3 regions of the Streptomyces sp. TG1A-8 genome follow, and region 1 is predicted to be linked to each of the others. Evidence: riboswitches for the same ligand, from Rfam matches in the RefSeq annotation. Region 1 holds a riboswitch; each other region holds the start of a gene.
The links. A riboswitch is a leader RNA that binds a small molecule or an ion and turns the genes downstream of it on or off. The one in region 1 is predicted to bind cyclic di-AMP.
Positions count from the first base shown of each region.

Region 2: another riboswitch for cyclic di-AMP. It lies ahead of QQY24_RS12175 (C40 family peptidase); the one in region 1 lies ahead of QQY24_RS12945 (transglycosylase SLT domain-containing protein).
Region 3: another riboswitch for cyclic di-AMP. It lies ahead of QQY24_RS17005 (M23 family metallopeptidase); the one in region 1 lies ahead of QQY24_RS12945 (transglycosylase SLT domain-containing protein).

Region 1 covers NZ_JASTLB010000001.1:3,015,512-3,025,502, forward strand. Annotated here, with positions in the region: gene QQY24_RS12915 (hypothetical protein) at 1-1,030, opposite strand, end outside; partial or broken gene QQY24_RS12920 (flavodoxin family protein) at 1,227-1,805, shown strand; gene QQY24_RS12925 (ABC transporter permease) at 1,821-2,738, opposite strand; gene QQY24_RS12930 (ABC transporter ATP-binding protein) at 2,725-3,747, opposite strand; gene QQY24_RS12935 (DUF2092 domain-containing protein) at 3,782-4,990, opposite strand; partial or broken gene QQY24_RS12940 (polyprenyl synthetase family protein) at 5,240-6,249, opposite strand; cyclic di-AMP (ydaO/yuaA leader) riboswitch at 6,764-6,946, shown strand; gene QQY24_RS12945 (transglycosylase SLT domain-containing protein) at 6,950-7,438, shown strand; gene QQY24_RS12950 (HAD family hydrolase) at 7,472-8,284, opposite strand; gene fahA (fumarylacetoacetase) at 8,622-9,839, shown strand.
Region 2 covers NZ_JASTLB010000001.1:2,866,401-2,876,391, reverse strand. Annotated here, with positions in the region: gene QQY24_RS12190 (NlpC/P60 family protein) at 1-518, opposite strand, end outside; gene QQY24_RS12185 (hypothetical protein) at 928-1,281, shown strand; gene QQY24_RS12180 (hypothetical protein) at 1,259-2,263, opposite strand; gene QQY24_RS12175 (C40 family peptidase) at 2,363-3,280, opposite strand; cyclic di-AMP (ydaO/yuaA leader) riboswitch at 3,289-3,459, opposite strand; partial or broken gene pcrA (DNA helicase PcrA) at 3,720-6,199, shown strand; gene QQY24_RS12165 (M23 family metallopeptidase) at 6,259-7,770, opposite strand; gene QQY24_RS12160 (triacylglycerol lipase) at 8,027-8,875, opposite strand; gene QQY24_RS12155 (cobalamin B12-binding domain-containing protein) at 9,100-9,522, shown strand; gene QQY24_RS12150 (DUF5691 domain-containing protein) at 9,622-9,991, opposite strand, start outside.
Region 3 covers NZ_JASTLB010000001.1:3,893,857-3,903,847, forward strand. Annotated here, with positions in the region: gene ribA (GTP cyclohydrolase II) at 1-503, opposite strand, end outside; gene QQY24_RS16985 (MarR family winged helix-turn-helix transcriptional regulator) at 976-1,503, opposite strand; gene QQY24_RS16990 (dihydrofolate reductase family protein) at 1,578-2,711, shown strand; tRNA gene QQY24_RS16995 (tRNA-Met) at 2,789-2,862, shown strand; gene QQY24_RS17000 (PP2C family protein-serine/threonine phosphatase) at 3,076-4,272, shown strand; cyclic di-AMP (ydaO/yuaA leader) riboswitch at 4,555-4,723, shown strand; gene QQY24_RS17005 (M23 family metallopeptidase) at 4,731-5,762, shown strand; gene QQY24_RS17010 (aldo/keto reductase) at 5,941-6,888, shown strand; gene QQY24_RS17015 (PrsW family intramembrane metalloprotease) at 6,909-8,264, opposite strand; gene trmB (tRNA (guanosine(46)-N7)-methyltransferase TrmB) at 8,316-9,158, opposite strand; gene lhgO (L-2-hydroxyglutarate oxidase) at 9,296-9,991, opposite strand, start outside.

The sequences.
Region 1 (9,991 bases):
CCAGCCGCAGGCCCTCCTCCGGGTCGCGCACCGCGCGCCAGGCCGTGGCCGCGCCCTGCACGTTGCCGTACGCCGCCTCCGCGTCCCCGGTCTGCCGGCGCAGGCGCGCCAGGTCCAGGCAGAGGTGGCAGGCGCGGACCGGGTCGCCCGCCAGGTAGGTGATGTAGGCGGCCAGTTCCCGCAGGTGCAGCACGTCGGGGTGGCGGGCGCCCAGCACGGCGGAGGCATCCGGCACCGTGCGGGCGGCCAGTTCCGCCGCCGCCCGCGGACGGCCGGCCCGCACGGCCTCGTTGATCCGCGCCATCGGCCCGGTGAGCAGTTCGGCCCCCTCCGCGGTCCCGGTCACGGGTTCGTCCCCCAGCACCTCCTCGGCCAGCGCGTCGAAACCGCGGGGCGGGGCGGGCGCGGAGGCGGGCGTCGGCTCGAAGACGGGTATGAGGTCAGGGGCGGAGGTGCTTCCGGGGGCGGGGGCGCCTTCCGGGACGGGGCCCGGGGCGCCTTCCGGGACGGGGCCCGGGGCGCCTTCCGGGACGGGGCCCGGGCGGGGGACGCCCCCGGTGGCGGGTGCGTGTGCGGGAGCGGCAACGGGGTGCCGGGCGGCCTCGGGGGTGAGGCCGGCGTCGGGGGCGAGGCCGGCCTCGGGCCACGGGACCCGCTCGGGCGGGGAGCCGGCGTCGGGCCACCGGGTGGGCCCGGGCGTCGCGGCGGGCCGCCTGGGGGGCTCGGGTTCGGCGGCGGGCTGCCGGGTGGGCCGGCCCACCAGCCGGCTGGAGCCGTCCGCCGCGACCTCCAGCGGGACGACGCAGCCGGCGCGGTCGTCGTGGATCATGGCGCGTATCGGGGCGCCGAGGCTGATGGCCAGGCGCTGGAGGTGGTTCAGCACGGCCTGCCGCACCTCCTCGCCGGGCGCCGCCACGACCGCCGTCCCGTCCACCGCGGCGCCGCCCGCGCCGGTCACCCGGACGTGCACCGCCGCCGGGTGTGCCGCGGGCTGCCGCGCCCGCTTCTTGTCGAAGCTGAGTCGAGCCATCGGTCCCCTCACTCCCCCGCCGCCGCGATCCGGTCGTCCGCGTCCCTGTACCCCAGTGTGTCGGCCCGGCCGGGCTCCCGCGTCACCGCGGCGTCACAGCCTCGCACCAGCCCTCACCCTTGAGGGTTAATCGTTGCGTGTGCACATAATGCACGTGTCAGTATTCGCGGTACGTCACCGCTCACTCCGGGGGCCCATGAGCCGTCGCTTCCTCTTCGTCCTGGGCAGCGCCCGCACCGGGGGCAACACCGAACTGCTGGCCCGCAGGGCCGCCGAGCGACTGCCCGCCGGCGTCGGGCAGGAGTGGATCCGCCTCGCCGAACTGCCGCCGCCCGACTTCGTGGACGTGCGGCACGACGGCGACCACGCACGGCCGCCCGCGGACGGCGCCGCCGGGCTGCTGCTGGACGCCACGCTCGCGGCCACGGACATCGTGATCGCCTCCCCGCTGTACTGGTACGCGGTGTCCGGCCCGACCAAGCGGTACCTGGACCACTGGTCGGGCTGGCTGCGCGTCCCGGACGTCGATTTCAGGGGCACCCTGGCCGGGCGCACGCTGTGGGGCGCCACCGCGCTCGCGGACCGGAACCCGGCGGTCGCCGGCCCCCTCGTCGGCACGCTCCGGCACTCGGCCGCCTACCCGGGCATGCGCTTCGGCGGGGTGCTGCTGGGCAACGGCAGCGCGCCCGGCGACCTCCTGCAGGACACCGACGCGCTGGCGCGCGTGAAGACGTTCTTCGCGCGGGACGCGCCCCTCGCGCGTTTCCCGCACGAGACCGCCGCCCGCCCCCTACGCGCTGACGTCCTTCGTCGTGAACCGCGCCCAGGCGGCCGAGCCGAACACGGCCGCGTACAGCGCCTGCAGGCCGAGGTTCTTCACCAGGTCGTCCCAGTAGACGGGGTCGCGCATGAGGTCGGCGAAGGACAGCCAGTAGTGGGGGAAGAGGTACGGCCGCAGCGCGTGCAGCTGGGGGATCTGGTCGAGGATCTGGACGGTGATGAGCAGGCCGACGGTGGCCGCCATCGCCGCGATGCCGCTGTTGGTCAGGGTGGACACGAACAGGCCGAGGGCGGCGACGCCCACCAGTGAGGCGGCGACCACCAGGGCGATCAGCAGGGCCCGCAGGAGTCCGTCGGCGAAGCCGATGCGCGTGCCGGAGATGGTCGTCAGGTCTCCCAGCGGGAACAGCAGCGCCCCGACGGCCAGCGCGGAGACGGTGACGACCAGGGTGGCCAGCAGGCAGAAGGCCAGGACCGTCGCGTACTTGGTGAGCAGCAGGCGGGTGCGGCCGGCGGGCGCGACCAGCAGGTAGCGCAGGGTGCCGGCGCCCGCCTCGCCCGCGACGGCGTCGCCCGCGACGACGCCGACGGCCATCGGCAGGAAGAACGGCAGGGTCGCGGCCAGTGCCGTGAACACCAGGAACAGGCCGTTGTTGGTGATCTGCCCGATGAACGCCGGGCCTTCGCCGCCGCCCGGTCCCGCCGGCGAACCGTCCCGCGTCTCGATCCGGACGGCGACGCCCACCAGCACCAGCACCGCGGCCAGCACCCCGAGGAGGGCGAGCGTGCGCCAGCGGCGGACGGTGGTGACCAGCTCGTTGCGCAGCAGCCCCAGGGTCCACAGGGGACCGGGCCGGCGGGCGGTCGGTGCCGGCGGACGGCCGGACGGCGAAGTCCCGGCGGCCGGTGGCGTCTCAGCCCGCGACATCGAAGCCCTCCCCCGTCAGTGCCACGAACGCGTCCTCCAGGGAGGCCCGTTCGAGGGTGAAGCCCCGGACCCGGACGCCCGCCGCGACCAGGGCCGCGTTCACGTCGGCGAGGTCCCGCCCGGGCGGTTCGCCGGTCACCCGGTCGCCGTCGACGGTGACGTCCGCGGCGCCCTGTTCCTTGAGCACCCGGGCCGCCTCGCCGGCGTCCGGGGTGGTCACCGCCAGCCGGCCGCGCGCGCCGGCCGCCAGGTCGGCCACCGCGCCCTGCGTGATCAGTCTGCCCCGGGCCATCACGGCCGCGTGGGTGCACACCTGCTCGATCTCGTCGAGGAGGTGGGAGGAGAGGAAGACGGTCGTGCCGTCGCAGGCCAGTTCCCGGACCAGGCCGCGGATCTCCCGCATGCCCTGCGGGTCCAGGCCGTTGGTGGGCTCGTCCAGGACGAGCAGGCTGCGCGGCCGGAGCAGCGCGGCGGCCAGCCCGAGGCGCTGCTTCATGCCGAGCGAGTACGCCCGCGCCTTCTTCCCGGCGGCCGCCGTGAGGCCCACCCGGTCCAGCGCGGCGGCGACGCGGGCGCGCCGGGTGCGCGGGTCGGCGGTCGGGTCGGCGGCGTCGTAGCGCAGCAGGTTGTCCCGGCCGGAGAGGAAGCCGTAGGGGGCGGGGCCCTCGATGAGCGCGCCGACCCGCGGGAGGACGGTGCGGGCGGACCGGGGCATGGGCCGGCCCAGGACGCGGGCCGCGCCGGAAGTCGGCTCGATCAGGCCCATCAGCATGCGGATGGTCGTGGCCTTGCCGGAACCGTTGGGACCGAGGAAGCCGAAGACGCTGCCCGCCGGGACGGTCAGGTCGAGACCGTCCACGGCGAGCTGTCCGCCGCGGTAGCGCTTGGTGAGGCCGCGCGTGGCGATGACGGGTGCCGGCGCGTCCCCCGGGTCCCGCTCCGCGGGGTTCCCCGGGTTCCGCTCCGCGGGGTTCCCCGGGTTCCGCCCGGTGTCCGGCACTCCGTCCATCGGCCTGCCCTCGATCCGTCGTGCCCGCGAAGGGTCAGTTCCCTTCGTTCGCCGCCTTGACCAGTGTCTCCTTGGTCACCGCACCGGCGTACACCGTGCCGTCGTCGGTGATCAGGGCGTTGACCAGCCGGGTGGAGAAGACGGTGCCCTTGCCGAACTTCCCCGAGACCTGGTCGCCGAGCGAGCCGAGGAAGCCGCCGAGGTCGCCGCCCCGGGAGCCGGTGGGCAGGCCGCCCCCGGCACCGGTGTCGAAGGTGGCGACGGAGGTCCAGCCCTTGCCGAGGACGTCGAGCCCGTCCAGTCCCCCGACGAACTCCCCGCCGGACGCGGAGCCGCGCCCGGACGCCTTGCCGTCCGTGCCGTGCCCGCCCTCCCCCTCGGTGACCTTCGCGCCCCGGGGCGGGGTGAAGTCGAAGGTGGAGGCGGCCGGCCGGGCGAAGGAGACCTGGGTGAAGCCCGCGTCGAGCACGGCGGCGCCGCCGCCCGCCGGGGTCAGCGTGAACTTCAGCGGCAGGCCCGTCCTCGCGTCCACGGCGATGCTGATCGCGCCGACCGTGCTGCCGGACTGCCGGGGCTTGATCAGCAGCTTGTACGCGTCGCGTCCGGCGACGTGCGCGGTGCCGTCGACGGTCACGGACGTGGTGGCGTCGACCGACTTCAGCGCCTCGCCGGCGAAGTCCTCCGGGGTGGCCGGCGGCTCGGCGCCGCGCTTCGCGCCAAAGCCGGCGGCGGCGTGGTAGACCTCGTTGCTCTTGCTGTCGTAGCCCCACACGTCCTTGCCGTCGTGGACGAGGCTGTACTCGGCGCCGCGCTCCAGCAGCGAGACCTTCTGGCGGTCCGGGCCGTCGGCGGCCACGTGCAGGGTGTGCGTGCCGGAGGCCAGCTCGGTGAGCTTGGCCCGCGGGTCCGCAAAGGAGCCGTCGCCGCCCCGGGCCGCCCCGGAGGCCAGGCCGCTCCCCAGGCCGCCGAGGTCCGGCAGGCCGAGATCGGTGTCGATCTTCACCGTGCCGGACAGCCGCTGCACGTCCGACGCGGCGATCTTCCGGATCAGCTGCTGCGCGGTGATCGACGGCAGGTCGGGGTCGCCCGAGTCGGCGAGCGCCGGCACCAGGCCGATCGTGGCCGCCGCCACCCCCACCACCGCCACGGGGACGACGTACCGGGCGGCCCTGCGGCGTCCGGGGCGCAGGTCCTCGTCGTGCCGTGCGGTGCCCGTTGCGTCACCGGATTCGTACGGTGCCATGTGTTGCCCTACCTCCGTCGTCGGCGGCGGCTGCCCTCACTCTGGTCCACTTGAGCCGCCATTCTCACCCGAATCGGTGAGGAGTGGTGATTTCCGTGGTTTCCATCTCACCAAACCGGCCGTGAGAAAGCGTCAGACCTCGGAGCCAACTCCGCGTACGCCTGGGGTATGACACCCGGCGGCCGCGCCTCCCCCGACCCGTAGGGGTCGGGCGGGACGGCACCGTCCGGCCGGTGTCCGGGCGCTGGCTCAGCCGGCACGGTGGACCACCGCGTCGCACAGTTCGAGCAGCGCCGCCTTGGCGTCGCACTCCGGCAGCGGGGCCAGCGCGGACCGCGCCTCCTCCGCGTAGCGGACGGTGTCCCGGCGGGCCTGCTCCAGCGCGGGGTGGGCGCGCAGCGCGACCAGCGCCTCGGTGTGCCGGCCGTCGTCGCTGAGGTCGGAGTCGAGCAGTTCGCACAGGGCGAGGTCCTCGGGCAGCCCCAGCCGGGCCGCGCGTTCGCGCAGCCGGAGCACGGGCAGCGTCGGGATGCCCTCGCGCAGGTCGGTCCCGGGGGTCTTGCCGGACTCGTGCGAGTCGGAGGCGATGTCGAGGACGTCGTCCGCGAGCTGGAAGGCGACCCCGAGCCGTTCGCCGTACTGGGTGAGGACGTCGACGACCGTCTCGCGGGCGCCGGACATCATCGCGCCGAACCGGCACGACACCGCCACCAGGGAGCCGGTCTTGCCGCCGAGCACGTCCAGGTAGTGCTCGACCGGGTCACGGCCGTCCGAGGGGCCCGCGGTCTCCAGGATCTGCCCGGTGACCAGCCGCTCGAACGCCAGGGCCTGCACCCGCACGGCCTCGGGGCCGAGGTCGGCGAGGATCTGGGAGGCGCGGGCGAACAGGAAGTCCCCGGTGAGGACGGCGACGGAGTTGCCCCAGCGTGTGTTGGCGCTCTCCACGCCGCGCCGCACGGACGCCTCGTCCATGACGTCGTCGTGGTACAGGGTGGCCAGGTGGGTCAGCTCCACGACGACGGCGGACGGCACGACACCCGGCGCGTACGGGTCGCCGAACTGCGCGGCGAGCATCACGAGCAGTGGCCGGAACCGCTTCCCCCGGCCCGCACGAGGTGCTGCGCGGCCTCCGTGATGAACGGGACCTCGCTCTTGGTGGCCTCGAGCAGGCCTTCCTCGACAGCCGTCAATCCGGCCTGGACATCGGCTTCGAGGGCCTGGTCCCGCACGCTCAGCCCGAACGGCCCGACGACGGTCACGAGGGGTCTCCTGTCTGCTGGTGTCTGCTGGCGGTTACACGGTTTGTCGATAGGTCGCTGCCTTCACTCAACTCAGCGTATCCGGTCCCGTTTCGATCACCGATAGCGCCCACCGGTCCAGCCCGGGCGGTATCGGTCGTGACCGTTATATTTCCGATCGGGTGATATGAGGACATATCTTTCCGCCCTATTCCCCGCCCGTACGGAGGGGTCGGATCCGGCCAGTCCTTCCGTTCCGGTGGGCCGCAATCACAAATCACCCATATCCGATTTGGCATAATTCGCCATTTCGTGAAGTGGGTCACGTGCGGGCCGTGGCGCACCGATCGCCCCTCACGGCCCCTTCGCCTTGCCGCGACGGCCAGTTGGGGCACGGCGACCGCAAAGGATCAAGTGCCCCATATCCCCCGGACCGGTGTCGACCGGCATGTTCCGTGAATCCGGTGCTTGTTCCCGACATGTGCTCTCGCATACGTTCCCGCCCTGTCAGGCGGACGCCGAATCCTGCCGCGCCTGGCACCACCCGTCGAGAACCCATTCGTACGGCAGGAGCGGGGGACCCAGGCAAGCCGCCGGACCGGACGCACACGCCGTCCCGGGACGGCTCGGGGTGAAGCCGCGCGGCCACGGCCGCGCGGCCGGGCACCTCCCCGCCCGAACCCGACAGCTCACCTCGCAGGCGACGGAGAGGAACATCCCCATGTCTGCTGCCCCCCGGTACCGCCGCGTCCGCACCAACCGCCTCGTCCGCCGGATCGCCGTCCTCGGCGCCGGTGCCGCCGTCCTCACGCTCCCGCTCGTCGGCGCGGCCGACGCCTCCGCGGCCACCACCACGGCCGCCGCGGCCGCCACCACCCCCGCCGGGTACCCGAACAACCTCGACGGCTGGATCCGCGAGTCGCTCGCGATCATGGCCCAGCGCGGCATCCCGGGCACCTACAACGGCATCTACCGCAACGTCATGCGCGAGTCCTCGGGCAACCCGCTCGCCGTCAACGGCTGGGACTCCAACGCCGCCGCGGGCACCCCGTCCAAGGGACTGCTGCAGGTCATCGACCCGACCTTCGCCGCCTACCACGTGCCCGGCACCGCGTTCGACCCCTACGACCCGGTCGCCAACATCACCGCGGCCTGCAACTACGCGGCCGCGCGCTACGGGTCGATCGACAACGTGTACGGCGCGTACTGACCGGCGCCCCCGGCGGGCCCGCCGCCGTCCCGGTCAACCGGCCGGGAACAGCCTCTCGAGGACGACGGCGACGCCGTCGTCCTCGTTCGAGGCGGTGACCTCGTCCGCGACGGCCTTCAGCTCGGGATGGGCGCCGGCCATGGCCACGCCGTACCCGGCCCAGCCGAACATGGGGATGTCGTTGGGCATGTCCCCGAAGGCGAGGGCCCGCCCGGCGGCGACGCCCAGGTGGTCCGCCGCCAGCGCCAGGCCGGTCGCCTTGGTGACACCGCTCGGCTGCAGCTCCACGGTCCCCGGCCCCGACATGGTGACCGTCGCCAGCGGACCCACCGCCGAGCGGGCGGCCGCCGCCAGCTCGTCGTCGGTCAGCGCGGGGTGGCGCAGCAACACCTTGCTGATGGGCTCGCGCCACAGGTCCTCGCGCCGGCCGACCCGGACGGCGGGCAGGGCCGGGTGGGGCATCAGGTACCCGGGTTCGATCAGGGTGCGCCCCTCCACGCCGTCCTGGTCGACGGCCGCGTACACCTGGCCCACCTCGGCCTCGATCTTGCCGAGCGCGGTCTCGGCCGACTCCCGGTCCAGCCCGACCGACCACAGCAGACGGCCGGCGCCGGCGTCGTAGACCTGCGCCCCCTGCGCGCACACCGCGAGCCCCGTGCAGCCGAGGTCGGCCAGCAGGGGCCGCACCCGGGGGGCCGGGCGGCCCGTCACCACCAGGTGCCGGGCGCCGGCCCGCGCCGCCCGCGCGAGCGCGGCCAGCGACCGGTCGGAGACCGTGTCGTCGCCGCGCAGCAGCGTCCCGTCCAGGTCGGTGGCGATCAGGGTGAATGCGGGAAGTGCGGCCATGATCAGAGAATACGGACGCGCCGCCCCGCCGACTCATCCCGCGGCACGCGCCGGATCCCGGCGGCGGCCCCCGCACCGCGGGCCGGGACCCGGCGGCGGCCCCGGCCGTGCCCTCGCACGTCCTCGCACGCTTCCGCACGCCCTCGCACGTCCTCCAAGGACGCCGGCCGGAACGGGCGCCCGGGCAGGGCCGCTCGGGGGCGTCGCGGACCCCGTGGACATCGCCCGCTCACCCCGGACGGCACTGCGTGGGACGTGCGGCACACCCGTAACGTGTGGCGCAACCACATGGAACGCAGTGCCATGCATGGCCCGGATGAGAGTGAGGCAGCACCCCATGCCCCCCTTCGACGTCCCCGAGGGCGACCCCTTCGGTCCGCACAACCTCCCCTACGGCGTGTTCTCGCCCGCCGGCAACACCGGGCGCAGGGTCGGCGTCCGGCTCGGCAACCACGTCCTGGACGCGGGCGCCGCGGCCGCCGCACTCGGCTCGCCGTACGCCTCCCTGCTCGCCCGGCCCACCCTCACCCGGCTGCTGGCCGCCGGCCGCACGGCCTGGTCGGACGTGCGGCGCGCCCTGACCGCGTGGGTCACGGTGCCCGCGCACCGCGAGACCATCGAGCCACTCTTCCACCCGCTGTCGCAGGTCACCCTGCACCTGCCGTTCGAGGTGGCCGACTACGTCGACTTCTACGCCTCCGAGAACCACGCCCGCAACGTCGGCCGGATCTTCCGTCCGCACGCCGAGGACTCGCTGACCCCGAACTGGAAGCACCTGCCGATCGGCTACCACGGGCGCGCCGGCACGGTGGTGGTGTCCGGCACGGACGTCATACGGCCGTCCGGGCAGCGCAAGGGCCCGGACGACCCGGCGCCCGTCTTCGGCCCGTCGGTCCGGCTGGACATCGAGGCCGAGGTCGGCTTCGTGGTGGGCGTGCCCTCCGCGCCGGGCAGGCCGGTCGCCCTCGGCGACTTCGAGGAGCACGTCTTCGGGCTCTGCCTGCTGAACGACTGGTCGGCGCGGGACATCCAGTCCTGGGAGTACGTCCCCCTCGGCCCGTTCCTCGGCAAGTCCTTCGCCACGTCGGTGTCGGCGTGGATCACCCCGCTGGACGCGCTGGAGCACGCGCGCGTGGCGCCTCCCGAGCGCACCCACCCGCTGCTGCCCTACCTGGACGACTCGGCCCCCGGGATCGAACCCGGCGGCTACGACCTGCGGATCTCCGTCGTGCTCAACGGCCACGTGGTGTCCGAGCCGCCGTTCGCCACCATGTACTGGACCGCCGCCCAGCAGCTCGCCCACATGACGGTGAACGGGGCGTCGCTGCGCACCGGCGACCTGTACGGCTCGGGCACGGTGAGCGGTCCGGCGGAGCACCAGCGCGGCTCGCTGCTGGAGCTGACCTGGAACGGCCGGGAACCGCTCGGCCTCCCGGGCGGCGAACGGACCTTCCTGGAGGACGGCGACGTCGTGACCCTGTCGGCCTGGGCCCCGGGGCCGGACGGCGGCCGGGTCGGCCTCGGGGAGGTCACCGGGCGCATCGTGGCCGGCTGAGCCGGCGCCCGCCGGCCGCCGGGGCGAACCCACCGCCGCGGCAGGGCGGTCGGCGGCACGGACACGGACACCGGGGCGGCACCGCGCACCGGGGCGGGCGCACCCGCGGGACGGCGCCGGACGCGCCGGGAAGGAGCGGCCGGATCCGTGCC
Region 2 (9,991 bases), 150 kb from region 1:
CGCAGCGAGGCCAGCTGGACGCGGGCGGCGCCGCGCAACTGCTCGATCTCCCGCAATCGTGCGCGCACCCGGGACACGGTCCCGGCCTGCCGGTCACCGGCCCGCTCCGCGAACGCGGCACCGTCGAGGTACCGGTCGGGATCGCTGGACAGCGCGAGCTGCCAGGCCGGGTCGATGCCGCCGTCGCGGTACTGCGCCGCGGCGAACGACCCCAGTGCGGCCCGGGCCGTGTTGAGCTCGTCCTGCTTGCGGGCGGTCTCGTCCCGCAGGGAGTCCAGCCGGTCCCGGGCCGCCCGCGCCTTCTCCCGGGCCCCGTCGTACTTCTCGGCGGCGGCCTCCGCCTCCCGGTACAACTGGTCCACCCGCGTCCTCACCTGTGCCGGCGTCAGCTGCGGCTCGGCGTGTCCCGTCCCGTCGAAACCCGTTGCGGTGGCCGCGCCCGCCAGGGCGATGGTCGCGGCCGTGCGGGCGGCGTGACCGCCGAGCAAGCGTTGCCGGGGTTTGCGGTGCGCTGCCACCTGGACCGTCACGTCCCTTCCGTAGGACTCGTAGGACCGAGCGGTCGGTGCGTCCGACGGCGGCCCGCACGGGGAGCGCGCCGGACACCTCCCGGCCGGGGAGACCGACGGCCGCCCCTGGTCAGGACGGTGATCAGGAGCCGGTCACCCGGGTGAGGACGCTAGGGCCAACGGTGACGGCTTGGTAACGCACTGTGCGGAACTGCCCATGACGGGCGGAGTCGTGACCGGCCGTGGTCGGTTCACCGATCTCCCATGACCGCCTTCACGCAGCGTGGTGATCGAAGTGGGGCAAGCGGGACGCGCGGGAGCCCTGGGGTGCTATGGAACACACGCGGGCGCGACCGGCGGGCGCCTCGGCCGGGCCCGGTGACGGGAAGCCGGGAGGCCCCTGATTAGGCTCCGGCCCATGGACGTACTCATCCATCTCTTCGTCGGCCTGCACATCATCGGCATCGCCGCGCTGCTCGGCGGTTTCCTCACCCAGATGAAGGCGATGGGCCGGGGCACGGCCCGCTTCGTCCCCGCCATGCTGCACGGCGCGTTCACCATGCTGGCCACCGGCGTGGTCCTGGTCGGTCTCAACGAGGCCGACGACCACCACGTCAACACCGTCAAGATCGGCCTCAAGCTGGCCCTGCTGATCGTCGTCCTGGGGCTGGTCTACGTGAAGCGCGACGAGGAGGACGTGGACAAGGGGCTCTTCGGGCTGGTCGGCCTGCTGACCACGGCGAACATCTTCATCGCCGTGCTGTGGACGTGACGCCCGGCGCCCCCCTGCCGCCCTGGCCGGCCCCCGCGCGGGCCGCGCGCACCGCGGCGACGACGGCCACCAGCCACGCCGCCACCGCCACCCACACCAGCGCCCGCCCCGGCCCCGTCAGCCAGGGCGCGTCCACGGCGGCCGCGACGGACAGCACCGCCGCCGCGGTCGCCCCCGTCGCGAACACCGTCGCCCACCGCCGCACGTCGTGGCGCAGCCGGGGCAGCGCCACCTCGGCGGCCAGCAGGACGAGGTAGCAGGCCAGGTCCAGGACGAGCAGCGTGATGGTCATGTCGCGCAGTGTGCCGCGGTCGTCGTCGTTCCACAGGGGCAGGCGCGCGCTGTCGGCCAGGAGCAGTTCGGCCCCCGCCAGCGCCGAGATGCCGAGCGCCCCGCCGGCGAACCAGTGGTCCCCGGCCCCGTGCAGCACCTGGCGCGGCTCGAAGCGCGTCAGGGCGAGGCCGTAGAACACCAGGCCCAGCCAGAACAGCGCCAGCGCGGCGTGCGCGAGCCACGCCAGTGCCTCGCTCGCGGCCAGGACGGCCGCCAGCACCGCGAGCCCCTGTGCGGCCACACAGCACAGGAACACCGTCCCGGGCATGCGCCGCCCCCGGTTCCGTGGGGCGAGCAGGAGCAGCACGGGCCAGAGCAGCGCCGCCAGCGCCAGCAGCGCCTCCGCCGGGGTCTGCCGGCCGAGCGCCGAGATCCGGGTGCCGAGCACCGCCGTGGCGGCGACGGCGGTGAGCGCACCCGGGCCGCGCGCCTGCGCCGCCCACCGGTGCCGCTGTCCCACCAGCCGTACGGCGAACCCGGCACCGAGCCCCGCCCAGACGACGCAGGCGACCCCCAGGAGGATCCGGGACGGCGTCTCGTCACCGCTCATGTGCAGGCCCACCGACACGATGCCGGTCGCCATCACCGCGGTCCCGGCCGCCGGCCGGCGCCGGGCCCACCACGCACGCAGACCTGAGATGCCGGGCATGCGCCCGATGGTAGGGAGCCGCGCGGTCCGTCCGGGGGAGGGCACGCGCGCGGGGGCCCGAACAGCGCACCGCGCGCGGGACGGCGGGCGCGGGACGGGTCAGGCCGGTCGCACGACGCTGTGGACGGGCGTTTCGCCGCCGTGGTGGACCGGTTCCTCGCAGACGTACGCGCCGGGCCCCGGTGCGTGGACCATCATGCCCCCGCCCAGGTAGAGACCGACGTGGTGCGCGCCGCCGAAGAAGACCAGGTCACCGGGTCGCGCCTCGGCGACCGTGACCGCCGTGCCCGCGCGGGCCTGGCCGGCCGCGGTGCGCGGCAGGGCCACGCCGGCGGCCTTCCAGGCGGCCTGGGTGAGGCCGGAGCAGTCGTAGGAACCGGGCCCGGCGGCACCCCAGACGTACGGTTTGCCGATCTGTGCGCGGGCGAAGGCGACGGCCTTGCCGGCCGGGAGGTCGGTCGGGAGGTCGGCCGGGGCGGCGGACGGCGTGATGCCGCGGGCGGACCGGCCCGGCGGCGGTGCCGTGCCCCGGGCCGCCTCCCGGGCGAGCAGTGCGCGCGCGGACGCCAGCTTTCGCTGGGCGGCGGCCTTGGCCGTCTTCGGACCGTTCGGCGCCTCGGCCGGCGCCACGACGGGTGTCGCACGGGTCCTGGCGGTCTCCTGGCGCCTGCGCACGGTCGAGGCCAGCCGGTCCATCACCCGGCTCTGGTCGAAGTAGTCCCGCGGGCCGTCCGGGAGCCGGACCCCCTCGCGCGGGACGTCGGCGCGCTCGCGCGGCCGGCCGGTCCGCGCCCCGGCCGCCTCCTGCGGTTCGGCCGCCGACTCGGCCCGCCGGTAGAAGTCCTCGATCTTCCTCTCGATCTCCTCCCGGCTCGGCCGGCCGTCGGGAGCGGGCGCCGCCTCGGCCGCGTGCGACAGCACGGCCACGGAGGTGAAGGCGGCGGTGGCCAGGGCGGGGCTGGTGCGGACGACTGCTCCGCGCGTCCCGCCGGGGCGCGGCTTGCGGTGCGACGCCAAGGGAGGCGACTCCTTCCATGTGCCGCCTACCGGGTTAGCTGTCGGGTTCGGGCGGGTGGTTCGGAAGGGTTGCCCTACGGCGTCGTCCCGGGTGGGAGTCGGCCGATTCACCCCAGGATCGGTGGGTCCCCGGCTCCGGTCGCCGCACAGGGGCGCACCGGACTCGGCGGAGGCCGCGCGGCCCGGCGACGTTCGCCGGAAGGGGTCGTGCGACCTGAGGGAAACTTAGCCAACTCGTGTGACTCCTGTGAAGGTTGGCGCACGAAATGTCCGATACATTTTCGTGACCTGTGAGCGGGCGGGCCTCCGCGACGGGACGCCCGCGCAGCGTGAGCGGCGGACCGGTGCGTGCCGAAGCGGTCATCGCCGCCCCGGGGGACCGGTCGTGCCCCCGGGGCGGCGACCGGTTGTCCGCGGGGCGCCCTAGACTCGGAGAGCGATGAGCAGCCTCTTTGACGACAGCTTCCTGGCGGACCTCCGAGCCCCTCGCGGGCACGAGGAGGAGCCCCCGCCGCCGCCCGAGGACGATCACGTTCCGGAGTCGCTTCCGGACGACCTGTTCGGCGGGAAGTTCGACGTGCCGCCGGAGCGGGACACCCACTACCGCGACGGCGCCCCGCGCCCCGCGATCGACGCCGCCGCCCTCCTGGAGGGGCTGAACGAGAACCAGCGCGCCGCGGTCGTCCACGCCGGCTCCCCCTGCTCATCGTCGCCGGCGCCGGCTCCGGCAAGACCCGCGTGCTCACCCACCGCATCGCCCACCTGCTCGCCGAGCGGCACGTGCACCCGGGCCAGGTCCTCGCGATCACCTTCACCAACAAGGCCGCGGGCGAGATGAAGGAGCGCGTCGAGCAGCTCGTCGGCCCGCGCGCGCACGCGATGTGGGTCATGACCTTCCACAGCGCGTGCGTGCGCATCCTGCGCCGGGAGTCCAGGAAGCTCGGGTTCACCTCCTCGTTCTCGATCTACGACGCCGCCGACAGCAAGCGCCTGATGGCCCTGGTCTGCCGCGACCTGGAGCTCGACCCCAAGCGCTACCCGCCCAAGTCCTTCAGCGCCAAGATCAGCAACCTGAAGAACGAGCTGATCGACGAGGAGGACTTCGCCGCCCGGGCCACCGACGGCTTCGAGAAGGCCCTCGCCCAGGCCTACGCGCTGTACCAGTCACGCCTGCGCGAGGCGAACGCGCTCGACTTCGACGACCTGATCATGACGACGGTCAACCTGCTGCGCGCCTTCCCGGACGTCGCCGAGCACTACCGCCGCCGCTTCCGGCACGTCCTGGTGGACGAGTACCAGGACACCAACCACGCCCAGTACGCACTCGTGCGCGAACTGGTCGGCACCGGCGAGCACGCCGGGGACGCCCCGCCCCACGCGGACGACCTCCCGCCCGCCGAGCTGTGCGTGGTCGGTGACGCGGACCAGTCGATCTACGCCTTCCGGGGCGCGACGATCCGTAACATCCTCCAGTTCGAGGAGGACTACCCGGACGCGACGACGATCCTGCTGGAGCAGAACTACCGCTCCACGCAGACCATCCTGTCCGCCGCCAACGCGGTCATCGAGCGCAACGAGTCCCGCCGCCCGAAGAACCTGTGGACCAACGCCGGCCAGGGCGCGCGCATCACCGGTTACGTGGCGGACACCGAGCACGACGAGGCGCAGTTCGTCGCGGACGAGATAGACCGCCTGGTCGACGCGGGCCGGGCCAAGGCCGGCGACGTCGCCGTCTTCTACCGCACCAACGCCCAGTCCCGCGTCTTCGAAGAGGTCTTCATCCGCGTCGGCCTGCCCTACAAGGTCGTCGGCGGCGTCCGCTTCTACGAGCGCAAGGAGGTCCGGGACGTCCTGGCCTACCTGCGCGTCCTCGCCAACCCCGAGGACTCGGTGCCGCTGCGCCGCATCCTCAACGTCCCCAAGCGGGGCATCGGCGAGCGCGCCGAGGCGATGGTCGACGCCCTCGCCCAGCGGGAGAGGATCAGCTTCCCGCAGGCGCTGAAGCGCGTGGACGAGGCGTACGGCATGGCCGCGCGGTCCACCAACGCGGTCAAGCGGTTCAACACGCTGATGGAGGACCTGCGTACGATCGTGGAGTCCGGCGCCGGACCCGCGACCGTCCTCGAAGCGGTGCTCGAACGCACCGGTTACCTGGCCGAACTGCAGGCCTCCACCGACCCGCAGGACGAGACCCGCATCGAGAACCTGCAGGAACTGGCGGCTGTGGCCCTGGAGTTCGAGCAGGAGCGCGGCGAGGGCGAGCAGGGGACGCTGGCCGACTTCCTGGAGCAGGTCGCCCTGGTCGCCGACTCCGACCAGATCCCGGACGAGGAGGACGGCAGCGGCGTCATCACGCTGATGACCCTGCACACCGCCAAGGGCCTGGAGTTCCCGGTCGTCTTCCTGACCGGCATGGAGGACGGCGTCTTCCCGCACATGCGGGCCCTCGGCCAGACCAAGGAACTGGAGGAGGAGCGGCGCCTGGCCTACGTCGGCATCACGCGCGCCCGGGAGCGGCTGTACCTCACGCGCTCCACGCTGCGCAGTGCCTGGGGCCAGCCGTCGTACAACCCGCCCTCCCGCTTCCTGGAGGAGATCCCGCCCGCCCATGTGGACTGGAAGCGGACGGGGGCGACCGCGCCGATGCCCTCCGGTCCCGCCGCCGGGGTCGCGGCCTCGCTGTCCTCGACCCGCTCCCGCTCCGCGGTCTCGGGCGCGTCCGGGTTCGCCACCCGGCGCGCGGGGGAGAAGCCGGTGGTCGCCCTGGCCGTCGGGGACCGCGTCACCCACGACCAGTTCGGACTCGGCACGGTCGTCGCGGTGAAGGGCACGGGTGCGAACGCGGAGGCGACGGTCGACTTCGGCGACGACAAGCCCAAGCGGCTGCTGCTGCGGTACGCGCCGGTGGAGAAGCTGTAGGCACGGGTGGGTCCCGCCGTCCGGGCGGGACCCCCACCCCACCCGGTGCGCGACGGGTCTCAGGAAGGATCCAGGCCGTGGCTGCGCAGCCAGGGCAGCGGGTCTATGGCCGATCCGCCCGCCGGGCGCACCTCGAAGTGCAGGTGCGGGCCCGTGGAGTTGCCGGAGTTGCCGGAGTAGGCGATCGGCTCGCCGGCCTTGACGATCGTCCCGGAGGGTACCCGGTAGTTGGACAGGTGGCAGTACCAGGTCTGCGTGCCGTCCTTCGCCGTCACGATCATCATGTTGCCGTAGGCGCTGTTCCACTTCGTGGTGACGGTGCCGTCGGTGGCGGCCATGACCGTGGTGCCGTAGGAGACCGGGAAGTCGATGCCCGTGTGCACGGACATCCAGTTCACCCCGGCCTGCCCGAAGTAGGCGCTGAGCCCGTGCTGCGCGACCGGCAGCGCGAACTTCGGTCGCAGCCGCTCCTTGAGCGCGGCCTCCGCGGCGGCCTTCTTCTTCTCCAGCTCCTGCTGCACCTCGAGGTCGATGCGTTCCTGCGTACGGCTGGCCCGGTCGGCGAAGTCGTCGGCGCCGGCGGAGAGCGTCCTGAGCTGGGTGTCCAACTGGCTGTTGGCCACGGACGGCTGCACCGCGTGCGCGTCCGACGCGGAGGCGGTGGTCTCCTGGGCGCCGTCGGTCAGGGCGCCGACGGAGGCGGCGGCGATTCCGGCGACCCCCATCACACAGGCCGAGGGCACGGCGATGGTCAGCAGCGCGGAGCGCTTGGGAGGCGTGCGGCGCCGGGACCGTGCCGCCCCGCGCGAGCCGACGCGGGCGGCCGGGACCGGGACGCCCTCCTCCTGCCCGTCGAGCAACTCCGGTACGACGGGCAGCTCGCCGGTGGCGGCCGGCCCGCTTTCCCCGTCGGGCGTTTCGGAGGAGGTGTCGAAGGGGCCGAAGGGCGCGCCCTCGTGCGGCACCTGCTCGAAGACGCTCGTCGCCGACTCGTCCCCGACCTGCTCGAGCGTGGCCGTGGTCTGCTGGTCGAACGGCTCGGCGTGCTGTTCGTGCGCCACGGCCGCGCCGTCGGTGTTCCACTGCGTGGCGTCGTAGGCGCCCGTGTCGAGGGTCTGGGTGCCCCACTCCCACTGCTGGGTGGGGTCGGCGCCGGCGTCGCCGGGCTGGAGCCAGGCGTTCGCGTCCCACTGGCCGGTGGTGTCGTTCCCGGTGGTCTGTGCGGGGATCGTCCAGGCGGTGGTGTCGTACCCGCCGGTGGCGTAGGAGGTGTGGTGTTGGGCCGCGTACGGGTCGGGGTGCGGGCTCCGGTCGGTGTCGGTCCGCCACTGCCCGGTGTCGTACGCGCCGGTGTGCTGCGTGCCGCCCGGGAGGTCGCCGAAGAGCGGGTCGGTCTCGAAGGTCCCGGTGCCGGTGTCACCGGCCGGGAAACGGGTGGCGTCGTAGCCGCCGTACGTGGTGAGGTCGTCCTGCGGGGTTTCCCGTGCCCCGTACGGCGCGTAGTGCGCGTCGGAGGCGTCGGAAGCCGGGGCCGGGGTGGTCATGGTCCCCGACGGGTGACGATCGTTCACCAACTTCTCTTTCGCCTCGACAACAGGGGCTGCCAGAGCAGTGCGGCGACTGTACCCGGCGGTATGCGGGCGCGACAATCTTCGGCTGGTTTCACGTTGGCCTGAAACGGGCATTCGGCCGTGTTCCGGGGGGTGGCGGGCGCGAGTTCGGCTTTGTGTTCGATGATTGCCCGACAACAGGTGACCGTGAGTCACCTGTGCGCGGACCGTGCCGTGGCCCCGCGGTCGCTCCCGGTCCGCCGCCCGGGTGCTCCCCTCAGGCCACCGTCAGCCCGTCGGCGAGCCGGTCCCCGGTGTGCTCGCAGTCCAGGGCCTCCCGGATCCCGGCGGCCACGGCGGGGTGGACGGGCAGGGCCAGGTGCCCGATGCCGGTCACCCGGATGTTGTGCGCGTCCAGATCGGGGTGCTCGACGCAGGCCGCCTCCAGCGGCTCCATCACGGAGTCCAGATCGCTCCAGAAACCGACGAACCGGGTGCGGCAGCCGGGCGCCGGGCGGGCCAGCTCCTCGATCACCTCGGAGCCGGGCCGCATCTGCCGCACGATCGGATGGGCGTTGGCCAGCGGCACCGCCCGGGTTCCGCAGTGCGGGGTGCCCAGGGTGACGAGGGTGCGCACCCGCAGGTCACCGCCCAGGCGTTGCACGTAGTAGCGCGCGATCAGCCCGCCCAGGCTGTGTCCCACGATGTCGACCTCGCGGCTGCCGGTGCGTGCGCAGATCTCCTCGACGTGCCGGCCCAGCAGTTCCGCCGCGGTGCGGATGTCGCAGGTCAGCGGGGAATAGTTCAGCGACTCGATCCGCTGGCGGCCGTGTCGGGCCAGGGTGCGGCGCAGCAGGACGAAGACCGAGCGGTTGTCGATGAAGCCGTGCAGCAGGACGACCGGCGGGCCGGACCGGTCGGGGAGTCTGGTGGTGCCGTCCGGCGCCGGGGGATCGGGGCAGGGGCGCTCCTGGATGAGGCCGGTCGGGTACAGCAGCACGTGCCCCGCCAGGATCGCGGCCTCCAGTGCGGTGGCCTTCACCAGGGCCATCGACAGGGAAGCCAGCCTTCCGGGCCACAGCCGCCGGTAGAGCGGCAGGGAGGGAAGAACCCCGGTGACCTTCATGGGCGACCTCCCGTCGGCACGCGGGAGGGCGGCTCGGCCCCCCGTGTGCCTTTGTGTCCCACCGTGTGATTTCCCCCTCGCTGCGCACCGTGAAACCGCCGCTTGCGGGATGCTGGCGATAACGTTCGTTCACTTCGCGACGGGTGACGCAACGCGCCGGATGTGCGGTACTTGTCGGTACGGACGGAAGCGGTCGCTTCCGTAGTCGGTTGATGGAGGCAGTGATGGGTGTGGCAGCCGGTCCGATCCGCGTGGTGGTGGCCAAGCCGGGGCTCGACGGCCACGATCGCGGGGCCAAGGTCATCGCGCGGGCGCTGCGCGACGCCGGTATGGAGGTCATCTACACCGGACTCCACCAGACGCCGGAACAGATCGTCGACACGGCCATCCAGGAGGACGCCGACGCGATCGGCCTGTCCATCCTCTCCGGCGCCCACAACACCCTCTTCGCCGCCGTCATAGCGCTGCTCAAGGAGCGTGACGCCGAGGACATCCTGGTCTTCGGCGGCGGCATCATCCCCGAGGAGGACATCCCGCCGCTGAAGGAGAAGGGCGTCGCGGAGATCTTCACGCCAGGGGCGACGACCACGTCGATCGTGGAGTGGGTGCGGACGAACGTCCGCCAGCCGGCCGCCTCCGGCGGCTGAGCGGGACGCCGGGCCGGGCCCGGCCGGGGCGCCCGGGGGCCGGCCCCGGATTTCCGGTCCGGCCCCGAGCGGCCACGCCGCCGTGCGCCCGCCACACCGTCATGCGCCGGACGGACCGGCGGAGGCGGACGGCGCCAGCTCCTCGGCCATCGCCGCCCGCAGCCGCAGGGTGGTGACCAGCCGCTGGAACGCCTCCGCCCAGTACCCGCCGGCCCCCGGCGACGCGTCCTCCCGCTCGTCGGGCACCGCCAGCAGGCCCTCCAGCCGTACCGCCTCGGCCGGGTCCAGACAGCGCTCGGCCAGGCCCATGACCCCGCTGAAGCTCCACGGGTAGCTGCCCGCGTCCCGGGCGATGTCGAGCGCGTCCACGACCGCCCGGCCCAGCGGCGGGGCCCAGGGCACCGCGCACACCCCGAGCAGCTGGAACGCTTCCGACAGGCCGTGCGTCGCGATGAACCCGGCCACCCAC
Region 3 (9,991 bases), 880 kb from region 1:
GCGCGCAACTGCTCGGCCTTGTCGGGGTTGTTGGACAGCAGGTCCAGCTCACCGACGCCGAGGGCACGCAGCATCTGCGCGGCGGCCGTGTAGTCGCGGGCGTCCTCCGGCAGGCCGAGAGCGGCGTTCGCCTCGTAGGTGTCCAGGCCCTGGTCCTGCAGGGCGTAGGCGTCGAGCTTGTTGTAGAGACCGATGCCGCGGCCCTCCTGGCGGAGGTAGAGCAGGACGCCCCCGCGGCCGGCGATCCGTTCGGCCGCCTCGCGCAGTTGGGGTCCGCAGTCGCAGCGGGCCGAGCCGAAGACGTCCCCGGTCAGGCACTCCGAGTGCAGCCGGACCAGCAGGACGGCGCCGGGGTCGGGGTCGCCGAGGACGGCGGCCACGTGCTCGCGGCCGTCGACCAGGCCGTGGAAGGTGACGAGTTCGGCGTCGACGCGGTAGCCGTCGTGGAAGCGCAGCGGTACCCGGACGCGGGCGCGCGGCGTGGCGGCGGGGATGTCGGGCATAGGGGCCTCCGGATCCGTGTTCTGCGGCCATCTGCTTCAGGTTTGAAGCAGACCTCCGGTCGGGGACCCTACCTCATGCTTGAAAATTAAAGCGATGATGGTCCCCCGTTGCCCCGGCACGCCCGCCGACGGGCCCGGCGGCACGTCGGAAGGCCTGCCGCTGGATCGCCACGCCCTCCCGCCACGGCCGCGGTGCGACCCGCGGCCATAGTGGTGCGGGCCCATGCGGGCCCATGCGGATCCGGGCGATCCGGGCGGTGTGGGCGTTCGTGGTCGTGGTCGTGGTCGTGACCGGGGTCGGCGAGGGGGGGGGGCTGCCCCCGACGTCGGCCGGTCCGCCGTCAGACCGCGCCGGGACCCGCCGTGCCGCGTACGTCCCCGGCCGTGTGACGGCGGGAGCGGCAGGAGGGGCGGGGAGCGGCAGGAAGGGCAGGAGTGGCGGGAAGGGCGGGAGTGGCCGGGGCGGCGGGGCCTAGCGGGGCGGTGGGGGTGGGCAGGGGGAGGAGCGGCGGCGCCACGGGACCCCCTCCGGGGTGCCGCCCGCGTCATCGCCCTGCAGTCCGCGTGCCACCCCGGCGCAGATCTCCTCCAGTTGCCGCACCTGCTCGGGGGTGAGCCGGTCGAAGAGGGCCGTGCGGACCGTCGCCACGTGGCCGGGTGCCGTGCGCTCCAGGGTGGCCGCCCCCTCGTCGGTCAGCACCGCGAGGCTGCCGCGCCCGTCCCCGGGGCAGTCCTCCCGGCGCACCAGCCCGTCCCGTTCCAGCCGGGTCACCGCGTACGTCAGCCTGCTGCGCGTGATCTTCAGCCTCTCGGCGAGGTCGGTCATGCGCAACCGCCGGCCGGCCGCCTCCGACAGGTGGGCCAGCACGGAGTAGAACAGGTGGGGCATGCCGGCCTCCCGCTGGAGCTGCCGGTCGACCGCGTCCTCCAGCAACTGGGAGGCGGCGAGGTAGGCGCGCCAGGCGCGCTGCTCCTCGGGAGTGAGCCAGCGGGTCGTCATGCCACCAGTGTAGGTTTGCTTAAAACTTGAACCAAACAGTCCGGTCAGTCCGCCAGCCCGTGGAGAGAGCGCCGATGTCCCTGCCGTACGTCCTGCTGTCCGCCGCCGTCTCCCTCGACGGCCACCTGGACGACACCGGCCCCGAACGGCTCCTGCTCTCCAGCCCGGCCGACTTCGACCGCGTCGACGCGGTACGGGCCTCGGCCGACGCCATCCTGATCGGCGCCGGCACGCTGCGCGCCGACAACCCGCGCCTGCTGGTGAACTCCGCCGAGCGCCGCGCGGCCCGGGTGGCGGCGGGCGAGCCGGAGTACCCGCTGAAGGTCACCGTCACCGCCACCGGCGACCTCGACCCGGACGCGCGCTTCTGGCACACGGGCGGCGAGAAGCTCGTCTACACCACCGACCGGGGCGCCGCGCGGGCCGCCCGCGCCCTCGGCCGCACCGCCGACGTCGTCCCGCTCGGCCCCGGCCTCGACTGGCGCGCCCTGCTGGAGCACCTGCACGACGCGCGCGGGGTGCGGCGCCTGATGGTGGAGGGCGGCGGCACCGTCCACACCCAGCTCCTCCAGCAGGGGCTCGCCGACGAACTCCAGCTGGTCCTCGCCCCGCTGTTCGTCGGCGACCCGGCCGCGCCGCGCCTGTTCGGCCCGGGGGCGTACCAGGCCGGCCGCCTGCGCCTCGTCGAGACCCGCCGCATCGAGGACGTCGTCCTCATGCGCTACGAGCCCACCGCCCCCGGGGCCGGCCCCCTGCCCGCCGCCGCCGACCGGCACTGGCTGCGCACCGCCTGCGACCTGGCCGCCCTGTGCCCGCCCTCGCGGACGGCGTTCAGCGTCGGCGCGGTGGTCGTCGCCGCCGACGGCACGGAGCTGGCCCGCGGGCACTCCCGCGAGGGCGGTGACCCCGTGGTCCACGCCGAGGAGGCCGCCCTCGCCAAGCTCTCCCCGGCGGACCCGCGACTGGCCGGCGCCACGGTCTACAGCAGTCTGGAGCCCTGCTCCCGCCGCGCCTCCCGGCCCGCGCCCTGCGCCGAGCTGATCCTGCGCGCGGGCGTGCGCCGGGTGGTCACGGCCTGGCGGGAGCCGGACACCTTCGTGACGGCGGCCGACGGGGCCGGGGTCCTGGCGGACGCGGGCGCGCGGGTCGTCCTGCTGCCCGAGTACGAGGCACCGGCCAAGGCGCCCAACGCCCACCTGCTGGGCTGACCGGGCACCCGGGAGGCGCTCCCGGGGAAGCCGTGTGCGACCACCCCCGCGGATGGCGTATGCTTGAGACACAACGACGCGGGGTGGAGCAGCTCGGTAGCTCGCTGGGCTCATAACCCAGAGGTCGCAGGTTCAAATCCTGTCCCCGCTACTGAAGGCTCAGGGCCGGGATCCAGTACATGGATCCCGGCCCTGAGTGTTTGTGCTGTTCCCCGTGCGGACCCCCTTCCCGCGCGCTCCCGGCCCGCCGGGAGGGTGAGGAGTGGCGTGCGTCACAGTCGGTCGTCCACTCGGCCCACAGCGCTCGCCCGCCCTCCCCGCCCCCGCCACGCTGGAGCCACGTCGAGGACACGGGAGACGAGCGGTGCGCCCTGGTGAGGTGGACGAGAGCCGGTACGCCAGGGCCGGTGACGGGCTGCCCGGCGACCCCGGTCCCGGTCCGCACGCCGGGCCCTCGCCCGTCCCGCCGGACACCGGCCGTCCTCCCCGCCGCCGCCGCCCGTCCCCGCGCGCCCTGGCCCGCGCCCTGCCCGCGCTGCTGATCGCCGGCGGGATCCTGTCCGCCCTCCTCGTCCCGCGCGGCTTCGTCGCGGTCCCCTCCCTCACGGCCGCCCCCCTGGTCGCCGCGCCGCTGTCCTCCCTGCGCGCCACGGTCCTCACGGGCCTGGCCGCCCTGGCCATCACCGCCGCCGTGCACGCCCACGCCGGCCCGCGCGCGGACGCCGGCGCGGCCACCGGGGTCGTCACCGTGGCCACGGTCGCCGTGCTGGCCGCCGCCATCAACCGCGTCGTGCGCCGGGGCGACCGCCGGCTCGCCTCCGCCCGCGAGATCGCCGAGGCCGCCCAGCGGGCCGTACTGCCCGAACCCGCGGCCCGGATCGGCGGCTTCGACGTCGCGGCCCGCTACGAGGCGGCGCAGGCGGACGCCTCCATCGGCGGCGACCTGTACGCGGTCCAGGACAGCCCGCACGGCGTGCGGCTCATCGTCGGTGACGTGCGCGGCAAGGGCATGGGCGCGGTCGCGGTCGTCGCCGTGGTGATCGGGGCCTTCCGGGAGGCCGCCGAGCAGGAGCCCTCGCTGGCGGCGGTGGCCGAACGGCTGGAGCGGGCGCTGGCCCGAGAGGGCGCCCGACGGCAGGGGACCGACGCCTTCGAGGGCTTCACCACCGCCGTCCTCGCCGAACTCCCGCACGGCGGGGCGAGCGTCCGCATCGTGAGCCGCGGCCACCCGCCGCCCCTGCTGCTGCACGCCGACGGCACCCTGCGCAGCCTGACCGTGCCCGAGCCCGCGCTGCCGCTCGGCATGGGCGACCTGGGCCGGTGGCCCGACCGTGCGGTGGAGGCCGGCTTCCCGCGCGGCGCCACCCTGCTGCTGTACACCGACGGCCTGTCCGAGGCGCGGGACGCCCGCGGCCGGTTCTACGACCCCGAGCTGCGGCTCGCGGGCCGCGTCTTCCCCGACCCGGGCGCCCTCCTCGGCCGGCTCGCCGCCGAGGTGCGCCGGCACTCCGCGGGCGGCATGACGGACGACATGGCGCTCCTCGCCGTACGACGGCCCTGACCGCACGGCGCCCGGCCGTACGACGGCCACGGCCGCACGGCCGCACGGAGGATCGTCACGCCCTGTGACCGTTCGGCAGCCGTGCGCATCACATCTGAGTAACCGTCAAAACCGCCGGGACTCCTGAACGGTGGTCGACTCGCCCGCCTTCCTCCCTTCCTGGCGCGTACGTCCACCCCGGAAACGTCAACGAGTGGGCCGAACGGCTTGGAATCTGGCGGCAGGGTCTATTAACGTTCGATAACGCAGCGCGGTCGTCCCAGCCGTCACAAGAGACGGCTCCGCGCGCACGCGCCGAATCCCGCGAGGGAACCGGGGAACCACCACCTTGGGGTGAATCACGCGGATGCCGTCGTGAACTCGTCGAGTCCACGACAGGTATACGCGCGTAGGAGACCTTCCTGCTCCGAACCCGTCAGCTAACCCGGTAGGCGGAGGAAGGAAAGGAGCACGCCCGCGTGGCGTCCAACCGGCCTGCCCCCCAAACCCCGTACCCGCCGGCTCCGCACGAGTCCGCGGCCTTCGGCCACGGCGAGTACCGCGCCGACGAGGGGCCGTGGGAGGAGTGGAACCCCACCGAGGACTCCGTCCGCCCGGTACGCGGCCGGCACCGCGTGGCCAAGCAGCGCGGCGGCGGACTCGCCCGCAGCTCCACCGTCCTCGGCGTCGGCGTGATCGCCGCCGTCGGCGCCGGCGGCATGGCCAGCGCCAGCACCGGCAAGCCGCCGGTGTCCATCTCCCTGCCGGACCTGCCCTCGGTCGGCTCCCTGTTCGGCGACGACTCCTCCGACGCGCCCGCCGCGGACACGCTCGGCGGCGTCGGCACCGCCTCCGCCGCCGACGGCCAGGGCACCTCCGACGCGGGGGAGGCCCTGCGCAACCGGATCATGGCCCAGGCCGAGCGGCAGCAGAGCGCGGCGAACGACAAGGCCACCGCGGCCGCCGTCGCCGCCGTCCAGAAGCAGACCGCGGACGCGGCCGCCGAGGCGGAGAAGGAAGCCGCCTCCCAGGCCGCCGCGGCCAAGGAGAAGGCGGAGGCCGCCGCCGAGAAGAAGGCCGAGCAGGCGCGCCTGGCCGAGCTGGCCAAGCGGTACACGCTGCCCACCTCGTCGTACACGATCACCTCGACCTTCGGCCAGGCCGGCTCGATGTGGTCCTCCGGCTACCACACCGGCCTCGACTTCGCCGCCCCCACCGGCACGCTCATCAAGGCCGTCCACGGCGGCACCGTCACCGAGGCCGGCTGGGCCGGCTCCTACGGTTACCGGACCATCCTGACCCTGGACGACGGCACGGAGCTGTGGTTCTGCCACCAGTCCTCGATCAGCGTCTCCGTCGGCCAGAAGGTCGGCACCGGTGACGTCATCGGCCGCGTCGGCGCCACCGGCAACGTCACCGGCCCGCACCTGCACCTGGAGGTCCACCCCGGTGGCCAGGCCACCGGCATCGACCCGATGGCGTGGCTGCGCGGCAAGGGCCTCACCCCCTGACGAGCCCCGTCCGGCGGGCCCGTGAGCCCTGAGGAGCGGGCGGGCCCTTCCCCGGGTGCACCCGCGGGCCCCCGGCGGTCCCGACGGCACCCCCGTCGTCAGGGCCGCCGGTCGCGTCCGCACACCGTTCGCGCCGGGACCGGAATGCGCGGCCGGCGGACGATCGTTGAACAGAGGCATGACTGTTCCTCTGCGCAAACTCGGCTCCTCCGACCTCGAGGTCTTCCCGCTCGCCCTCGGCGGCAACGTCTTCGGCTGGACCGCCGACGAGGAGACCTCCTTCGCCGTCCTCGACGCCTACGCGGCCGCCGGCGGCAACTTCGTCGACACCGCCGACTCCTATTCGGCGTGGATCGAGGGCAACCGGGGCGGCGAGTCCGAGACCATCATCGGCAGGTGGGTCAGGGCCCGCGGCAACCGCTCCGACGTCGTCATCGCGACCAAGGTCAGCCAGCACCCCCGGTACCGGGGCCTGTCCGCCGCGAACATCAAGGCCGCCGCCGACGCCTCCCTGCGCCGCCTGGACACCGACTACATCGACCTCTACTACACCCACTTCGACCAGCCCGAGGTGCCGGTCGAGGAGATCATCGGCGCCCTCGACGAGCTGGTGCGGGCGGGCAAGGTCCGGCACATCGCCGCCTCCAACATCAGCCCCGAGCGCCTGCGGGCCTCCCTCGACCTCTCCGACCGCGAGGGCCTCGCCCGCTACGTCGCCCTCCAGCCCCACTACAACCTGGTCTCCCGCGACACCTACGAGGGCCCCCTGCGGGACCTCGCGGCCCGGGAGGGCCTCGCCTCGGTTCCGTACTTCGCCCTCGCGTCCGGCTTCCTCACCGGCAAGTACCGCCCCGGCGCCACGGTCGACAGCGCCCGTGCCGGCCGGGCCGCCCAGTACCTCGGCTCCGAGCGCGGCCGGAACGTCCTCACGGCCCTGGACGAGATCGCCACCGCCCACGGGGCCCCGGTGGCCGCGGTCGCCCTCGCCTGGCTCGCGGCCCAGCCCACGGTCGCGGCCCCCATCGCCTCGGCCCGGACGGTCGACCAGCTCCCCGCCCTGCTGGGCATGACCGGCCTGACCCTGCCGGAGGAGGACCTGCGCAGGCTGACCGAGGCGTCGGCGTAGCCCTTCCCGCCCCCGGCCCGCTAGGACTTGTACGGGTTGTAGGCGGGGTGCCCGTACGGCACCGCCGGGTACCCGTACGGCACCGCCGGGTACCCGTACGGCGTCCAGTACGCCGTGGGCGGGGGCACCGGGGCGGAGGCCCGGGCCGCGTACTCCAGCGACGGCCGGGCCGCCGCCCTCCGCCCCCACAGTTCCGCCAGCAGTTCCCGCTCCCGTACGGCGAAGTCGCCGCCGGCCCGCCCCTTTCGCGCCCGGTGCCGCAGGAACGCCAGCGAGGTGGCGCACGCCTCGTACCGCGCCACGTCGCGCGCCGCCGGCCGGCCCCCGAAGTGGTGCCCGGCGTACTCCCGGGCCATCCGGCGCGCCCGCATCGACCCCAGGGCGAACGGTTCGGCCGGCCCCAGCCACCCGGCGTGCGCGTACGCCGGCAGCTCCTCCCGCACGGTCCGCAGTTCCCGCTGCCGGGTCCAGACGGCCAGCCAGGTCAGCAAGCCGAACGCGGGCACCATGAAGGCGGCGTAGACGGCGAAGAACCCGAACCGGCCCAGGGCCGAGGAGCCGTTCCAGAGGGCGTGCGTGCCCATCGCGAGCAGCAGCCCGCCGAGCGGGACCAGGGCGCGCCGGGCGTGCTGCCGCTCTGCGGACTGCGCGGCGACGCCGAAGCCGATGCCGGTGAGCACGGTGAACAGCGGGTGCGCAAACGGGGACATCACGATGCGCACGAAGAAGGTGGCGGCGGTGACGGAGGCGATGCCGCGGTCGCCGGTGAGCTGGTCGGTGCCGAAGGCCGTGCCCAGGTAGAGGATGTTCTCGGTGAACGCGAACCCGGTGGCGGTGACCCCGGCTATCACCACGCCGTCCACGATGCCGGTGAAGTCCCGCCTGCGGAAGAGGAAGACCAGCAGCACGGCGGCGGCCTTGGCGGACTCCTCCACGACGGGCGCTATGACGGTCGCGCCGAGGGTGTCGGCGCCGGCCGGGTCGGCGGTCGCGGTGGCTATCCACCGGGTGGCGAAGCTGTTGGCGACGATGGCCACCAGCGCCGCCGCGCAGGCGCCCCAGGCGAACGCGAAGACCAGGTTGCGCCAGGGGCCCGGCTCGACCCGGTCCAGCCACCGGAAGGCGGCCAGCAGCCACGGCACGGGCAGCACGGCCAGGCCGAGGCCGACGAGGAAGCCCTCGGTGCCGGTCTGCCGGCGCACCAGCGCCAGGATCACCAGCCCGGACAGCGCCAGCAGCGTGATCAGGGCGCCGTAGCGCGCCCAGGGGCGCTGCCACCAGTGCGGGTGTCGCAGTGCTCCGCCACCGGAGCCGGGCGGGTACGTCGGGTACGTCGGGTACGTCGGGTACGTCGGGTACGGAGGACTGGTGGCCACGGCACCGACCCTAACGGTGACCGGACGAGGGGGGGCGGCCGTTGTCGGCCGCTACCGGTCGCGGTGCGGTACGCGCCGGAAGAGCAGGTCGTTGACGACGTGTCCCTTGTCCAGTCCCTGCCCCTCGAAGCGGGTCAGCGGCCGGAAGGCGGGGCGCGGCGCGAATCCGCCGTCGGCCCGGGTGTTCTCGAAGTCCGGGTGCGCGGTCAGCACGTCCAGCATCTGCTCGGCGTACGGCTCCCAGTCGGTCGCGCAGTGCACGATCGCGCCGGGCTTCAGCCGGGTGGCGGCCAGGGTGAGGAACTCGGGCTGGATCAACCGCCGCTTGTGGTGCCGCTTCTTGGGCCAGGGGTCGGGGAAGTAGACGCGCAGGCCGTCGAGGGAGCCGGGGGCGAGCATCTCCCTGAGCAGGATGATCGCGTCGCCGTTGCCCACGCGGATGTTGGACAGCCCGTCGCGGTGGGCGAGGTTCAGCAGGTTCCCCTGGCCGGGGGTGTGCACGTCCACGGCCAGGATGTTGGTGCCGGGGTCCTCTGCGGCCATCTGCGCGGTGGCCTCGCCCATCCCGAAGCCGATCTCCAGGACGACGGGCCCGTCGTTGCCGAACAGCTCCGCGAGGTCGATGACCCGCTGCCCGTCGATGTCCAGCCCCCACAGGGGCCACAGCCGCTGCAGCGCCTCGGCCTGCCCGGCCGTCACCCGGCTGCGCCGCGGCTGGAAGCTCCGGATCCGCCGCTCGAAGTGCGACCCGGCCGGATCGGCCCTGGGCCCGTCCGGGAACCGCGGTTCCCCCCTGTCCCGGCCGTGCCGGACGGACACACCGGGGGCGTGCGGGGACGACGGCCCGCCGGAGGCGGACCGGGGGGCGTCGGGGAGATCGAGGGAGTCAGACACAGTGCCCCGATTTTACGGCGCCCGCCACCCGCGGCCGACCGGGCCGGGCGGGACGGGACCGCGCCCGCGGGCCCGCACGGGTCCCGCGGGCCGAAGGCCGCGGTGCCCCGGGGTCCGTCCCGCCGCGCGGGGGCCCCTCACGAGGGGCCGAGCAGGGCCAGTGCCCGGCGCCCGATCTCCCTGCCGATGGGCAGGGACGCGGTGGCCGCGGGGGAGGGCGCGTTCAGCACGTGCACGGCCCGCTCCCCCTCCCGGATCAGGAAGTCGTCCACCAGCGTCCCGTCCCGCAGCACCGCCTGTGCCCGCACCCCGGCGGGGGCCCGCACCAGGTCCCCCTCCCGCACCGCGGGCAGCAGTCTGCGCACCGCCGCCAGGAACGCCCCCTTGGACACCGACCGCCGCAGCTCCCCCGCCCCGTACCGCCAGTGCCGCCGGGCGATCGCCCACGATCCCGGCCACGCCGCCGTCGCGGCCAGCTCCCGGGGCCGTACGACCCCCCAGCCGTACCCCTCCCGGGCCAGCGCCGGCACCGCGTTGGGCCCGATGTGCACGCCCCCGTCGATGCCCCTGGTCAGGTGCACCCCGAGGAACGGGAAGGCCGGGTCCGGCACCGGGTACACCAGCCCCCGCACCAGCTCGGGCCGCGCCAGCTCGTAGTACTCCCCGCGGAACGGCACGATCCGCACGCCCGGTTCGTCACCGGTCAGCCGCGCCACCTCGTCGCAGTGCAGCCCGGCGCAGTTGACCAGCACGCGCCCGCGCACGACGTCCCCGCCCGCGGTCAGCACGGCCACTCCGCGCTCCGGCCGCCGGTCCACCCGGACGACCCGGGC